One region of the Burkholderia anthinoferrum genome, then DNA from elsewhere that is predicted to be linked to it. Evidence: riboswitches for the same ligand, from Rfam matches in the RefSeq annotation. Region 1 holds a riboswitch; the other holds the start of a gene.
What was found. A riboswitch is a leader RNA that binds a small molecule or an ion and turns the genes downstream of it on or off. The one in region 1 is predicted to bind thiamine pyrophosphate.

Region 1 (7,408 bases):
TGCTCGGTCGCGGGCGACAGGCTTTCCTTCAGGTGCGACGTGCCCATCACGCGCTTGAATTCGCGCAGACGGTTGACGGTGGCGCGCCATTCGACGAGCGAGCCGTAACTATTGATGAACCACGAAAACGAGTCGCTGACACTACCGAAGGCCTGCGAAATCTGCATCAGTGTTCCGAACGAGAAGGCACCTGCGAAGTATGCGGGGGCCGCTGCGATCAACGGAAAGATATTCGCGACTTGGCTGTAGAAATTCAACACGAAGTTCAGCCGCATTGTGTACTTCATCAGTCGCCACCAGTTGTCACGGATTCGACCGAAAAGTTGTCGCGCATTATTGCCTTCGAAATCGGCGCCGTCATAGAACGCGATCTGTTCGGCGTTTTCTCGTACGCGAATCATACCGAAGCGAAAGTCGGCTTCGACACGCTGTTGCTGGTAGTTGATCGACACAAGCGGATGGCCGGCCCGATGCATTAGGTAAGAGCCAACTAGCGCATATATTGCAGCGACCCACACCATGTAGCCCGGAATGACGATAGACGTACCACCGATCGGAACGGTCAGCGGACCGGCCAGGGTCCACAGGATCACGGTGAATGACGCAAGCGATGCAACAGTCGACAACAGATCAAGCGACAGCGAGAGCGAAGTGGTTGCGAACGCTTGAAGGTCATCGGTGATGCGCTGGTCGGGGTTGTCGGTCAATCGGTCCCGCTCGATCCGATAGAACGCACGGTCATTCAACCATTCATCGAGGAATCGGTTAGTGAGCCATTGCCGCCAGCGGAACGAAAGCATCTGGGTCAGATAGCGGCGGAACACGAACAGAATAATGGCGCCAAACGCGATGGCACAGAATTCCAGCATCAGATGTGGAAAGTGCTGTGCATCCTTTGCCTGCAATGTGTTCGTGAATCGTCCGTACCATCCGTTGAAGCGCACGCTTAGCCATACGCTCGCGAAGTTCATTGTGATGATCGTGACCAGCAGCCCCCACGCGATTTTCCATTCGGACGACACCCAGTAGGGCTTGATGAGGCTCCATGCGGATACCGGGCGCTCGTCCTGCGGCGCGTCGGAGGCGGAGCGGACGGGATCGATCGATTGGGTCATGTGCTTCCTGATGATGAGCCGGCGCGCGGGCCGGGTGAAACCGGGGCGCGCGCCGCGATACGGCATGCCGGGGCGCGGCGCCGACTGACGGCGGGCGTCCGGATGGTCGCCCGTGCGTCTTAAACGGCACTTAAAAACCGGCGGTGACGCGGCAACCGGCCGCTCGCGCGGCCGGCCTGCGGGCATTGTGCCAGAGCGGCGCAACACGCCGGCGAATTTGCCGCAACGGGGACAGTTTGCGGCGCTTTCCGCTTTTATGGTCTAATGGCCGACGACGAAACAGGGGTGCTTCGTGACGCAGCCGGCGGATGTTCCGGGCAGCGCGGCGAGGCTGAGAAAGACCCTTCGCACCCGATCCGGGTAATACCGGCGAGGGAAGTTTCTGATCCCGCCGGGCCGCGCTGGCCGCCATCCCACATGGTCAGCGCCCGAGTCCCGCCCGGCCGGCCTTTGCTGCCGGTTTCGTCCTTTTGGGTACGCGCATTGCGCGTTACGGAAGGAATGATGACCGCACAATCTTCAGTCTTTTGCCCGGTTCCCGGCCCGATGTCGCGTGCGTTCGCATGCGGCGGCGCGCACGCGTCGACGTTCGTCGCGCGTGAGCGCGCGGAGGGCGGGCGATGAACGTCCGGGACGCACGGCCCGATTTCGCGGTGCTCGGCGGCGGCCTCGTCGGCCGCCTGATCGCATGGCGGCTCGCCGGCGACGGCCTTCGCGTCGCGCTCTACGAGCGCGGCGGCCCGGACGGCGAGCAGTCGGCCGCGTGGGTCGCGGCCGCGATGCTCGCCCCGCTCGCGGAAGCCGCGAGCGCGGAGCTGCTGATCACCGAGCTCGGCGCCGCGTCGCTCGCGCGCTGGCCGCAGTGGCTAGCGGAACTGCCCGACCCCGTCTTCTTCCAGCATCACGGCACGCTCGTCGTCTGGCATCAGGCCGACCGCGCGGAGGCGCCGCTGTTCGAGCGGCGCGTGCGTGCGAACGCGCCGGCCGAGCTGTTCGATGGCGGCTTCGTGACGCTGGCCGGTGCGCAGGTCGACGCGGCCGAACCCGCGCTCGCGGGCCGCTTCGCACGCGGGCTGCTGCTGCCGCGCGAAGGCCAGCTCGACAACCGTCAGGCGCTGCGCGCGCTGGCGGCGGGCCTCGCGCAGCGCGGCGTCGAAACGCACTGGCACGCGTCGGTCGACGACACGAACCCGCCCGCCGCGCATTTCACGATCGATTGCCGCGGGCTCGGCGCGAAACCCGCGCTGCCGGCGCTGCGCGGCATCCGCGGCGAGGTCGCGCGCGTGCATGCGCCCGGCATCGGGCTCACGCGGCCCGTGCGGCTGCTGCATCCACGCTATCCGCTGTACGTCGCGCCGAAGCAGGACGATCTCTATGTGATCGGCGCGACCGAGGTGGAGGGCGAGGACATGTCGCCCGTCAGCGTGCGTTCCGCGCTCGAACTGCTGAGCGCGGCGTTTTCCGTGCATCCGGCGTTCGGCGAGGCACGCATCCTCGAACTCAACGCGCAATGCCGGCCGACGCTGCCCGATCATCGCCCGGCCGTGATCTGGGACGGCGCGTCGACGCTCGCCGTCAACGGCCTGTACCGGCATGGCTTCATGATCGCGCCGGAAGTCGCGCAGGCGGCCGTCGCGTTCGCGCAGGCCGCGCTCGGCGGCGCGCTCGGCGATCCCGACGCGTTCGCCGCGTGGCGCGCCGCCGCCCGCTGGCCGACCCTGCTTCATCACCGTAACGACGCGCGCCAGCCGGCCTGACGCGCGCCGCCGACCGAATCCGACCGAGCCTCATGGATATCCAGATCAATCAACAGACCCTGACGCTGCCCGACGGCGCGACGGTGGCCGACGCATTGGCCGCGTACGGCGCGCGTCCGCCGTACGCGGTCGCGCTGAACGGCAACTTCGTCGCGCGCACGCAGCATGCGGCGCGCGCGCTCGCGGCGGGCGACAAGCTCGACGTCGTGCACCCCGTCGCGGGCGGCTGAGCGCCGCCGGTTCGTCCCCGCTCTTCCAGGAAAACGACATGACGTCCCCCACCTCCGCCGACGCGCTCACGCTGTACGGCGTAACCTTCGCAAGCCGCGTGCTGCTCGGCACGTCGCGCTATCCGTCGCTGCAGTCGCTGTCCGATTCGATCGCCGCGTCGCGCCCCGGAATGGTGACGGTCGCGCTGCGCCGGCAGATGACGGGCGGCACGGCCGAAGCCGGCTTCTTCGACCTGCTCAAGCGCCACGCGGTGCCGCTGCTGCCGAACACGGCCGGCTGCCAGACCGTCGCCGAAGCGGTGACCACCGCGCACATGGCGCGCGAGGTATTCGATACCGACTGGATCAAGCTCGAACTGATCGGCGACGACTACACGCTGCAGCCCGACCCGGTCGGGCTGATCGAAGCCGCGGCGCAACTGGTCAAGGACGGCTTCAAGGTGCTGCCGTACTGCACCGAGGATCTCGTGATCGGCCGGCGCCTGCTCGACGTCGGCTGCGAGGCGCTGATGCCGTGGGGCGCGCCGATCGGCACCGGCAAGGGCGTCGTGAATCCGTACGGTCTGCGCGTGCTGCGCGAACGGCTGCCGGACGTGCCGCTGATCGTCGACGCGGGGCTCGGCGTGCCGTCGCACGCGTGTCAGGTGATGGAGTGGGGCTTCGACGGCGTGCTGCTGAATACGGCCGTGTCGCAGGCCACGCACCCGGAAATCATGGCGCGCGCGTTCGCGCAGGGCGTCGAGGCGGGCCGCGCCGCGTATCTCGCCGGCCCGATGGATGCGCGCGAGACCGCGCACGCGAGCACGCCGGTCGTCGGGATGCCGTTCTGGCACCAGGACGGGGGCGGCGCATGAGCGCGCGCTTCGCCGATGCGTTCTGGCCGCCCGCCGACGAACTGGCCGAAGCGGCCGAGCGGATTCGCGCACGGCTCGGCGACTGGCCGGAGGGTGGCGCGGCGCCGTGGCGGCTCTGCGTGGCGGCGCCCGACGTGCCGGCCGACGGCGACGTGCTGATCGTGTCGGCGGGCGACCGTGCCGCGCAGGCGCGTGCGTCGGCCGTGTCGCGGCCTGCGTCGCCGGACGCGGTGGCGATCGAATTCGACGAGGGCGGCGCCGTGCTGCATGCGGCCGGCGTGCGCTACGCGCTCGACGCCGCGCATCCGCTCGCGGACGACTGGATCGCGGCGCTCGCCGCGTTCCTCGATTGCGGCTTCGCGCCGGTCGACGCGCTGGTGCTCGCGCTGGCGTGGCGTGACGGCGACGAGACGCGCGCCGCCGACGCATGGCCGGTCGATGCCGCGCGATTCCCGCGTGTCGCCGGGCTGCCGCCTGCGCCGGAACCGGCGTTCGCGCCGTGCCCCGCGCGGCTCGGCCTCTATCCGGTCGTGCCGAGCGCCGCATGGGTCGAGCGCGTGCTCGACGGCGGCGCGCGAACCGTGCAATTGCGCGTGAAGGATGCGGCGCCGGACGCGCTGCGCCGGGAAATCGCGCGCGCGGTCGCGGCGGGGCGCCGCTATCCCGATGCGCGCGTGTTCATCAACGATCACTGGCAGATCGCAGTAGAAGAAGGCGCGTACGGCGTCCATCTCGGCCAGGAGGACCTCGAAACGGCCGACCTGGCCGCGATCGCGCGCGCGGGCCTGCGGCTCGGACTTTCGAGCCACGGTTATTATGAGATGTTGCGCGCGCTGCACGCGCGGCCGAGCTATCTCGCGCTCGGCCCCGTGTACGCGACCGCGACGAAGGCCGTCGCCGCGCCGCCGCAGGGCCTCGCGCGGATTGCCCGCTACGCGCGCTTCGCCCGGGCGCGCGCGCCGCTCGTCGCGATCGGCGGGGTCGGGCTCGACACGCTGCCGGCCGTGCTGGGCACGGGCGTCGGCGGCGTCGCGGTGGTCAGCGCGGTCACGGGCGCGGCCGATTATCGGACGGCGCTTATTGCACTGCAGCAGTGCTTTGCCGGACAATTTGACAATCATTGACCGCAGGGCCCGGAACGGCGTCACGACATCATTCCAATGCAGGCCCTATAATTCGGCGTTCTGCGTAAAAGGACTGTCAGCTCCGTGAGCCCCACTCCTACCGAGACCCTGCTGGAACTTCGCGACGTCGACTTCGGCTATGGCGACCGCCTCGTCCTGTCCAACCTGAACCTGCGCTTCGGGCGCGGGCAGGTCGTCGCGGTCATGGGCGGCTCGGGTTGCGGCAAGACCACCGTGCTGCGCCTGATCGGCGGCCTCGTGCGTGCGCGCCGCGGCCAGGTGCTGTTCGACGGCGCCGACGTCGGCGCGCAAACGCGCGACGGCCTGTACGCGCTGCGCCGCAAGATGGGCATGCTGTTCCAGTTCGGCGCGCTGTTTACCGACATGTCGGTGTTCGAGAACGTCGCGTTCGCGCTGCGCGAGCATACCGACCTGCCCGAAGACCTGATCCGCGACCTCGTGCTGATGAAGCTCAACGCGGTCGGGCTGCGCGGCGCGCGCGACCTGATGCCGTCCGAGGTGTCGGGCGGGATGGCGCGCCGCATCGCGCTGGCGCGCGCGATCGCGCTCGATCCGCAGCTCATCATGTACGACGAGCCGTTCGCGGGCCTCGATCCGATCTCGCTCGGCATCACCGCGAACCTGATCCGCACGCTGAACCAGGCGCTCGGCGCGACGTCGATCCTCGTCACGCATGACGTGCCGGAATCGTTCGCGATCGCCGACTACGTGTATTTTCTGGCCAATGGCGGCGTGCTCGCGCAGGGCACGCCCGACGAGCTGCGCGCGTCGACCGATCCGAGCGTGCGGCAATTCATCGACGGCGCGCCGGACGGCCCGTTCAAATTTCATTACACGAGCCCGCCGCTGGCAGCGGATTTCGGGCTCGGCGGAGGGCGCGCATGATCAGCGCGATCGGACGTTACGTCATCGGCGGCCTCGAGCGGGCGGGCTACGGCACGCGCCTGTTCGTGCGCCTCGTGCTGGAATTCTTCCCGCTGCTGCGCCGGCCGCGGCTCGTCACGAAGCAGATCCACTTCCTCGGCAACTATTCGTTCGTGATCATCGCCGTGTCGGGGCTGTTCGTCGGCTTCGTGCTCGGCCTGCAGGGGTATTACACGCTGAACCGCTACGGTTCCGAGCAGGCGCTCGGCCTGCTGGTCGCGCTGTCGCTCGTGCGCGAGCTCGGGCCGGTCGTCACCGCGCTGCTGTTCGCGGGCCGCGCGGGCACGTCGCTCACGGCCGAGATCGGCCTGATGAAGGCCGGCGAGCAACTTACCGCGCTCGAGATGATGGCGGTCGACCCGATCAAGAACGTGATCGCGCCGCGCATGTGGGCCGGCATCATCGCGATGCCGCTGCTGGCCGCGATCTTCAACGCGGTCGGCGTGCTCGGCGGTTACTTCGTCGGCGTCGTGCTGATCGGCGTCGATCCGGGCGCGTTCTGGTCGCAGATGCAGGGCGGGGTCCAGGTGTGGGCCGACGTCGGCAACGGCGTGATCAAGAGCATCGTGTTCGGGTTCGCCGTGACCTTCATTGCACTGTTTCAAGGGTATGAAGCGAAGCCCACGCCCGAAGGCGTGTCGCGCGCGACCACCAAGACGGTCGTGTTCGCGTCGCTCGCCGTACTCGGCCTCGATTTCCTGCTGACCGCGCTGATGTTCAGCTAAGCCTCAGCCAAGCCAAATTTTGGGATGACGATGAAAAAGACTGCTCTCGACTTCTGGGTCGGCCTGTTCGTGGTGGTGGGCTTCCTCGCGGTGCTGTTCCTGGCGCTGAAGGTCGGCAACATGAGCTCGCTGTCGTTTCAGCCGACCTACTCGGTGAGAATGAAATTCGACAACATCGGCGGTCTGAAGCCGCGCGCGGCCGTGAAGAGCGCGGGCGTCGTGGTCGGCCGCGTGAAGTCGATCGGGTTCGATACCAACACCTACCAGGCGGTCGTCACGATCGACGTCGACGGTCAGTATCAATTCCCGAAGGATTCGTCGGCGAAGATCCTGACGTCCGGCCTGCTCGGCGAGCAATATATCGGCCTCGATCCGGGCGGCGACACCGAAATGCTGAAGGCCGGCGATACCATCACGATGACGCAATCGGCGATCGTGCTCGAGAACCTGATCGGCCAGTTCCTGTACAGCAAGGCCGCCGACGCGGGCGGCGCGAAGCCGGCAGCCGGGGCACCGGCGGCGCCCGCCGCGCCCGCGCCGGTGGCGGTGCCGGCGTCCGCGGTGTCCGGCGCTGCAGCCCAATAACCACACGAGAGAAAGACAAGAGGGTAATGACCATGCACACGATCCGCATCAGGCACGCCGCGCTGGCGGTTGC
Region 2 (7,408 bases), on a different contig from region 1:
CAGGAACAGCCAGCCGTCGCCGATGCCCTGCGCGACGAAGTTGGCCGTGTGCAGGCAGCGCGCGAGCCGGTCGAGCAGCAGCGCGTCGGCGTCGCCGCGCGTCTTGTCGAGCAGGGCGGTGGGCGACGCCAGCGCGCCGTTCCCGTCGACGACGCGCAGCAGCGCCTCGTAGCCGACGACGCGCTTGTGCGTGATCGACAGCACGGGCTGGAACACGCTGCGCAAGGTCGTGGTGCGATAGGTGGCGAGCCAGCCGTGGGGTGTCGGCGTGAGGCGTTCGAGCAGGGCGTCGAGCGACAGGTCGCGGGTGGGCTTCATGTCAACGGTGCCCAGGCGGGGGCGGCGGGGTGTCGACACTCCGCCACGCCGATGCAGCCGCATGCGCAGGCGGACGCGAAAGAACGTGGGGCATCGAGACTGCCTTCTGCGGATAAGTGTCCCGAGTGTAACGGGATTGCCGCGGCGCGCGTATCAGGGTAACTCCAGACGCAAACGCTACATCGCGATTCCGGCACGCGGGCGGCGGCGCGGCCGCGGGCGCCGCATGCGTGCGTACGGTGCATGATCGTCGCGAAACGAAGCGCGCCGCGGCCGCGGGCGATCATCCCGCGACAGGGCGTGATCGTGCGTCGTTGCCGCCCGATACGGGAAATCCCGGCGGCCGGCCGCCGCTGTCAGACGAATGAGACGAATGCCGCGCGCCGCGGTGCGATCGGCGGCATGTCGGCCAACCCGCGGCGCGCCGTCATCGGCATTGCCGCGCGGCGGCCACTGGGCTGCGGCCTGCGACGGTCCGTGCGCGCCCGGCGTGCCGATCGTCAGGCCGCTTCGCCGCCGCGGGGCCGGACGCCGGGAATCCGCTTGATCACGCCGGTCGCGAGCGCGGTGCCGACGAGCACGATCGCGCAGCCTTCGATCATCACGGCCGACACGTGTTCGCCGAGGAACAGCGCGCCCCACAGCAGGCCGAACACGGGGATCACGAACGTCACGGTAATCGCGCGGGCGGGCCCGATGTGCGCGATCAGGTAGAAGAAGATGAAATAGGCGATGCCCGTGCACGCGACGCCGAGCGCGAGCACCGCGCCCCATGCGTGCACGCCGATCGGCGCGGCCGGCCACGTCGCGATCGCGAACGGCAGCAGCAGCACGGTCGAGCCGATCATGCTGCCCGCTGCGTTGACGAGCGGATCGACGCCGCCGAGGTTGCGTTTCGTATAGTTGGCCGCGACGCCGTACAGCAGCGTCGCGCCCAGTGCGGCCGCCGCGGCGAGCGCGGTCGCGCCGGCGCCCGTGTCGCCGTGCGCGGTCGCGATCTGGTTCCACACGAGCGTGAGTACGCCGGCGAACCCGATGACGAGGCCGAGCGCGCGCGGCAGCGACAGCTTGTCCTTCAGCCACAGATAAGCGAAGAGCGCGCCCCACAGCGGCGTCGTCGCGTTGATCACCGACGTCACGCCGGCCGACAGCGTCAATTCGGCGAACGCGAACAGGCAGAACGGGATGCCGGAATTCAGCGCGCCGACGACGAACAGCGGCCACGCATGACGGCGCAACCGGGCGCCGAGATCGGCCGGTTTGAAGCGCGTCAGCGCGAAGCCCGCGAGAAACAGCGCGCCGATGCCCACGCGCAGCGCCATCAGCGGCGCGACGCCGAAATCGACCACGCCGATCCGGATGAACAGGAAGGATGCGCCCCACAGGGCGGCGAGCACGGTCAGCAGGAAAGCGTTTTTGGGCGACATCGATCGGGGAGGGCGGGACGGGATGCGAGGATCTTACACCGCGTTACCACACCGTCGTTTCACGATCGGATGAAACGACAAGAAACGGGAACGTCGCCGGTCGTGCCCGGCGGCGGGCGGCCACGCGCGGTGCGGCCGATCAGCGATGACGCCAGCCGCCGCGTCCGCCGAAACCGAAATTGAGCGACAGTGCCGGGCCCCAATAGCCGCCCCACGCCGGCCCATACGCAGGCGCCGGATAGTAGTAGGCGGGGGCCGGATCGACATACACGGGCGCGGGCTGTACCGGCGCCGGCGCCGCCGTGTAATAGCCTCCGGGATAGTAGGCGTATGGGTAATAGCAGCCGGCAAGCGTCGCGCAGGCAAGCGCCGAGGCGACGAAGGTCCTGTTCATGATGTGTCTCCGGCGCAGCCGGCTATCGGCAGATACTCGAAGCTTAGGCCGAGGACCGGTGACACGGTATGAGAAACGGTAACCGATCATTTCCGGTCAGCGGCCACGCCCTGCGGCGCTACATGCAAAAACGGCGCGTCCGCGGTGCGGAAGCGCCGTTGAGCCGATCGGCCGTGGCCGGATGACGCCCGGCCGGCCGGAGTCGGGCTGCTTACTTGCCGATCTGGTTACCGATGATGCCGCCGGCCGCCGCGCCGCCCAGCGTCGACAGCGCGTTGCCGCCGATCGCCGCGCCGGCGACGCCGCCGACACCCGCACCGATTGCCGTATCGCGCTGGCGCCGCGACATCGAATCGCAGGCCGACAGGCTGGCCACTGTCGCGACGAGGAGCGCGCATACCCCAAAACGCCGAATCGAATTCATGATCGTTGTCCTTGTGGTAGTGAACGGAAGGCGCGCGACCGACCGGCGGCCACGCATGACCCCAATCTACGCGCCGTCCTGCGGCGCTGCTGTAAGGACTTGTTAAGGCTCGCGCGGTTTCGTAATCAATTGTTTCCCCTGCGCCGGCAGGCACGCGACATGCGCAAAAAAGCCCGCTCGAAAGCGGGCTTCGCGCGGCGCGATGCGAGCGGTGCGGCTCGCGGCGCGCTTACTGGCGGTGGTAGATCTCGGCGCCGGTCTTCACGAACTCGACCGCCTTGACCTCCATCCCCTTCTTCAGCGCTTCGGTCTCCGACACGCCTTGCTGCGCCGCGAACTCGCGCACGTCCTGCGTGATCTTCATCGAGCAGAAGTGCGGGCCGCACATCGAGCAGAAGTGCGCGACCTTCGCCGAATCCTTCGGCAGCGTCTCGTCGTGGAATTCGCGCGCCTTGTCCGGGTCGAGACCGATGTTGAACTGGTCTTCCCAGCGGAACTCGAAGCGCGCCTTCGACAGCGCGTTGTCGCGCACCTGCGCGCCCGGATGACCCTTGGCGAGGTCGGCCGCGTGCGCGGCGAGCTTGTACGTGATGATGCCTTCCTTCACGTCGTCCTTGTTCGGCAGGCCGAGGTGTTCCTTCGGCGTCACGTAGCACAGCATCGCGGTGCCGAACCAGCCGATCATCGCGGCGCCGATGCCCGACGTGATGTGGTCGTAGCCCGGCGCGATGTCGGTGGTCAGCGGCCCGAGCGTGTAGAACGGCGCTTCCTTGCACCAGTCGAGCTGGAGATCCATGTTCTCCTTGATCAACTGCATCGGCACGTGGCCGGGGCCTTCGATCATCACCTGCACGTCGTGCTTCCACGCGATCTGCGTGAGCTCGCCGAGCGTCTTCAGTTCGCCGAGCTGCGCTTCGTCGTTCGCGTCGTAGATCGAGCCGGGGCGCAGGCCGTCGCCGAGCGAGAAGCTCACGTCGTACGCCTTCATGATCTCGCAGATCTCTTCGAAGTGTTCGTACAGGAAGCTTTCCTTGTGATGCGCGAGGCACCACTTCGCCATGATCGAGCCGCCGCGCGACACGATGCCCGTCATCCGGTTCGCGGTGAGCGGCACGTACTGCAGGCGCACGCCCGCGTGGATCGTGAAGTAGTCGACGCCTTGCTCGGCCTGTTCGATCAGCGTGTCGCGGAAGATTTCCCAGGTCAGGTCCTCGGCCTTGCCGTTGACCTTTTCGAGCGCCTGGTAGATCGGCACCGTGCCGATCGGCACCGGGCTGTTGCGGATGATCCACTCGCGCGTTTCATGGATGTGCTTGCCGGTCGACAGATCCATCACCGTGTCGCCGCCCCAGCGGATCGCCCACGTCATCTTGTCGACTTCCTCGCCGATCGACGACGTGACGGCCGAGTTGCCGATGTTCGCGTTGATCTTCACGAGGAAGTTGCGGCCGATGATCATCGGCTCGGATTCCGGATGGTTGATGTTCGCGGGGATGATCGCGCGGCCGCGCGCGACTTCGTCGCGCACGAATTCCGGCGTGATCTCGGCCAGCGCGTTCGCGCCAAAGGCCGCGGCGCCGAACGCCTGGCCCGGATGCTGGCGGCCCATCATCGCGGCGAGCTTCGCGCCGTTCGGGCCGCTCGACTTCAGGCTCTCGATGTATTCGGCGCGGCGCTGGTTCTCGCGGATCGCGATGTATTCCATTTCCGGCGTGATGATGCCCTGACGCGCGTAGTGCATCTGCGTGACGTTCTTGCCGGGCTGCGCGCGGCGCGGGTTGCGGTGCAGGCCCGGGAAACGCAGGTCGGCGGTGGCCGGGTCGGCCGCGCGCTCGAGGCCGTACCGGCTCGACAGGCCGGGGAGCACTTCGGTGTCGCCGCGCGCTTCGATCCAGCGCTGACGCAGTGCGGGCAGGCCCGCGCGGATGTCGATCTTCGCGTCCGGATCGGTGTACGGGCCCGACGTGTCGTACACGTAGATCGGCGGATTCTTCTCGCCGCCGAAGCCGGTCGGCGTGTCGGCCTGCGTGATCTCGCGCATCGGCACGCGAATGTCGGGTTGCGAGCCGGTGACATACACCTTGCGCGAATTGGGCAGCGGGGCGACGGCGGCGGCGTCGACGTGGGCGTCGGCAGACAGAAACTTCGGATTGGCGTTCATGCAATCTCCTGTGCGGGCGCCGGACAGGCGCTTCGGCGCTTGCCCGGAGCCCTTGACGAATGTGGGGCTCGAGCTAAGCAGGAGACAAGGCTTGGTGAGGCGGCGGGTTTCGTCAGAGGGATGGCGGCGAAATCCGTACGCTTCCCTGCGCTGGCATTATCCAGATCAGGTTCAAAGGGTATTTCTCACCCGCAATGCCGGTTGTTTGACCGAACGCATTGCAGGACCCCCGCGTTAGCAGCGCACACGATACACCGGCTTGGCGGTGGTTTCAACCGGGTGCGGATCGGATTGCGCCGGGCGATGGCCGGATCGCGGCCGCTGGTGCGCGCACGCTGCGCCGCAGCAAGCGCTGCGGTCGAACCGCGATGCAGGGCCGGACAGAACGGCCGAGCGGGGCAGTAGTCCGTTCCCTTTTTTCAGGCGCAAAAAATTTTCGTCATCGCTGTCATTTCCGTCCGCGTGCTCCGTCTATTCGGCTCCTTAACCCATGTATCGGAGAGATGTCATGAAAAAAGTATTCGTCGCCACCTGTATCGCCGCACTTGCCACGATCGCAACGGGGGCCTACGCGCAGAACGATGCGATGTCGAAGGACGGCATGTCGATGTCGAAGGACGCGATGGGCCACGACGCGATGTCGAAGGACGGTGCGATGGCGAAGGACGGCATGAAGAAGGACGGCATGAAGAAGCAGGCGATGAAGAACGACGCGATGAAGAAGGACGCGATGGGTCACGATTCGATGAAGAAGGACGACGCGATGAAGAAGGACGCCATGAGCCCGTCGAACTAACGAATGCGTGCGGGGCGCGACCGGCCGGTCACCGGCGCGCGTCGCGCCCCGTCACATCATCCCGGGAGTCTTCATCATGCAAACGGTCCCTGTCACTGATCGCGCGAATGCGCCGCCGCCCGCGCCGACGATCCATCCGCGGTGGGTGCGCGCGAGCCACTGGCTCAACGCGCTCGCGGCGATCCTGATGGCGTTGTCCGGCTGGCGCATCTATGACGCGTCGCCGATCTATCCGTCGTTCACGTTCGCGCACGGCATCACGCTCGGCGGCTGGCTCGGCGGTGCGCTGCAATGGCATTTCGCGGCGATGTGGCTGCTGGTCGGCAACGGCCTGTTCTACCTCGCGATGTCGATCGCGACGGGGCGCTTCGCACGCAAGCTGCTGCCCGTGACACCTGCGTCGGTGTGGCGCGACGTGCGCGCCGCGCTCGGCGGGCGGCTGTCGCACGACGACCTGAGCGTCTACAACGCGGTGCAGCGTGCCGCGTATCTGACCGCGATCGTCGATCTCGTCGTATTGGTGCTGTCGGGGCTCGCGATCTGGAAATCGGTGCAGTTCCCGCTGCTGCGCGAACTGTTCGGCGGTTACGACAATGCGCGCATCGTGCACTTCTGGGCGATGTCGCTGCTGGTCGCGTTCGTGGTCGTCCACGTCGCGATGGCGTTGCTGGTGCCGCGCTCGCTGCTCGCGATGCTGCGCGGCCGCTGACCCGTACACCGCGGGCGAAGGAAATCATCATGTCGGAATCTGAAAACAACCGCGGCGAGCCGCGCTGGGCGCTCGACCGGAAATCGCTCGAGCTCGACGTGCGCCGCGAACTCGAGATGCCGTCGCGACGGCTCTTCAACCGGCGCGTGCTGACGCTCGGCGGCCTCACGATGCTGACCGGCTGCACGCTGCAGGACGACGCGTCGGTCAACACGTTCCTCGAGAAAGTGTCGCGCATGAACGACCGCGTGCAGGCGTGGCTGTTCAACCCGAACCAGCTCGCGCCGACCTACACCGAGGCCGACATCACGCGGCCGTTTCCGTTCAACGCGTACTACGGAATCGACGACGTGCCGCACGTCGACGAATCGACGTATCGGCTCGTGCTGTCGGGCCGCGTGACGGGCAAACGCGTATGGACGCTCGACGAGCTTCGCGCACTGCCGCATGCGGAACAGATCACCCGGCATATTTGCGTGGAAGGGTGGAGCGCGATCGGCCGCTGGGGCGGCACGCCGTTCGGCGCATTTCTCGCGCGCGCGGGCGCCGACACGCGGGCGAAATACGTCGGCTTCAAGTGCGCGGACGACTACTACGAAAGCATCGACATGCCGACCGCGCTGCATCCGCAGACGCTGCTCGCGTTCGAGTACGACGGCCGCCGGCTGCCGGCGGAATACGGCTTCCCGATGAAGCTGCGGATGCCGACCAAGCTCGGCTACAAGAACCCGAAGCACATCATGGAAATCTTCGTGACGGACACGTTCCCCGGCGGCTATTGGGTCGATCAGGGCTACAACTGGTTCGGTGGATCGTGATGTGGGCCGCATCGCGCGAGGGGGCGGCGACTCATCTCGAAAATGATCGGAAAAGATCGAATTTTATGGCGTCAATGAGGCTGGTAATTTAGTACTTGTACGATTGTTTGTCAGATGCATCGAATTTTATAATTTTCTCATCGCGCCAGGTCTCCTCGCTGGAGATCGGCGCCGATTGACGGATGTATCTGGCAGCAGCGGAATTTAACCTATTCGCTATTCGAATCGCGAATGACAGGTCGAGTAACGCTGGTCGCGCACGGTGTGATGCGTGTGCGGCTGCGCCTTCCTTTTTCCTATTCGCGGTGAGTCGATTAGCATGGGTCGTGTATTTTTTCGGCGTGGTTTGCCGTTGGGAGCA

Region 2: it holds a riboswitch for thiamine pyrophosphate, as region 1 does, so the genes downstream of both, thiC (phosphomethylpyrimidine synthase ThiC) here and C5F75_RS17235 (FAD-dependent oxidoreductase) in region 1, are expected to answer to the same signal.

Annotation. Positions count from the first base shown of each region.
Region 1 covers NZ_LFZP01000045.1:145,565-152,972, reverse strand. The annotation lists gene C5F75_RS17245 (ABC transporter ATP-binding protein/permease) at 1-1,115, opposite strand, end outside; TPP riboswitch at 1,387-1,510, shown strand; gene C5F75_RS17235 (FAD-dependent oxidoreductase) at 1,736-2,872, shown strand; gene thiS (sulfur carrier protein ThiS) at 2,905-3,102, shown strand; gene C5F75_RS17225 (thiazole synthase) at 3,141-3,956, shown strand; gene thiE (thiamine phosphate synthase) at 3,953-5,080, shown strand; gene C5F75_RS17215 (ABC transporter ATP-binding protein) at 5,165-5,986, shown strand; gene mlaE (lipid asymmetry maintenance ABC transporter permease subunit MlaE) at 5,983-6,750, shown strand; gene mlaD (outer membrane lipid asymmetry maintenance protein MlaD) at 6,775-7,335, shown strand; gene C5F75_RS17200 (MlaA family lipoprotein) at 7,368-7,408, shown strand, end outside.
Region 2 covers NZ_LFZP01000039.1:48,807-56,214, reverse strand. The annotation lists gene C5F75_RS12970 (sensor domain-containing phosphodiesterase) at 1-318, opposite strand, end outside; gene C5F75_RS12960 (DMT family transporter) at 819-1,745, opposite strand; gene C5F75_RS12955 (hypothetical protein) at 1,885-2,139, opposite strand; gene C5F75_RS12950 (glycine zipper 2TM domain-containing protein) at 2,351-2,563, opposite strand; gene thiC (phosphomethylpyrimidine synthase ThiC) at 2,793-4,724, opposite strand; TPP riboswitch at 4,849-4,965, opposite strand; gene C5F75_RS12940 (pentapeptide MXKDX repeat protein) at 5,233-5,520, shown strand; gene C5F75_RS12935 (cytochrome b/b6 domain-containing protein) at 5,597-6,229, shown strand; gene C5F75_RS12930 (molybdopterin-dependent oxidoreductase) at 6,259-7,047, shown strand.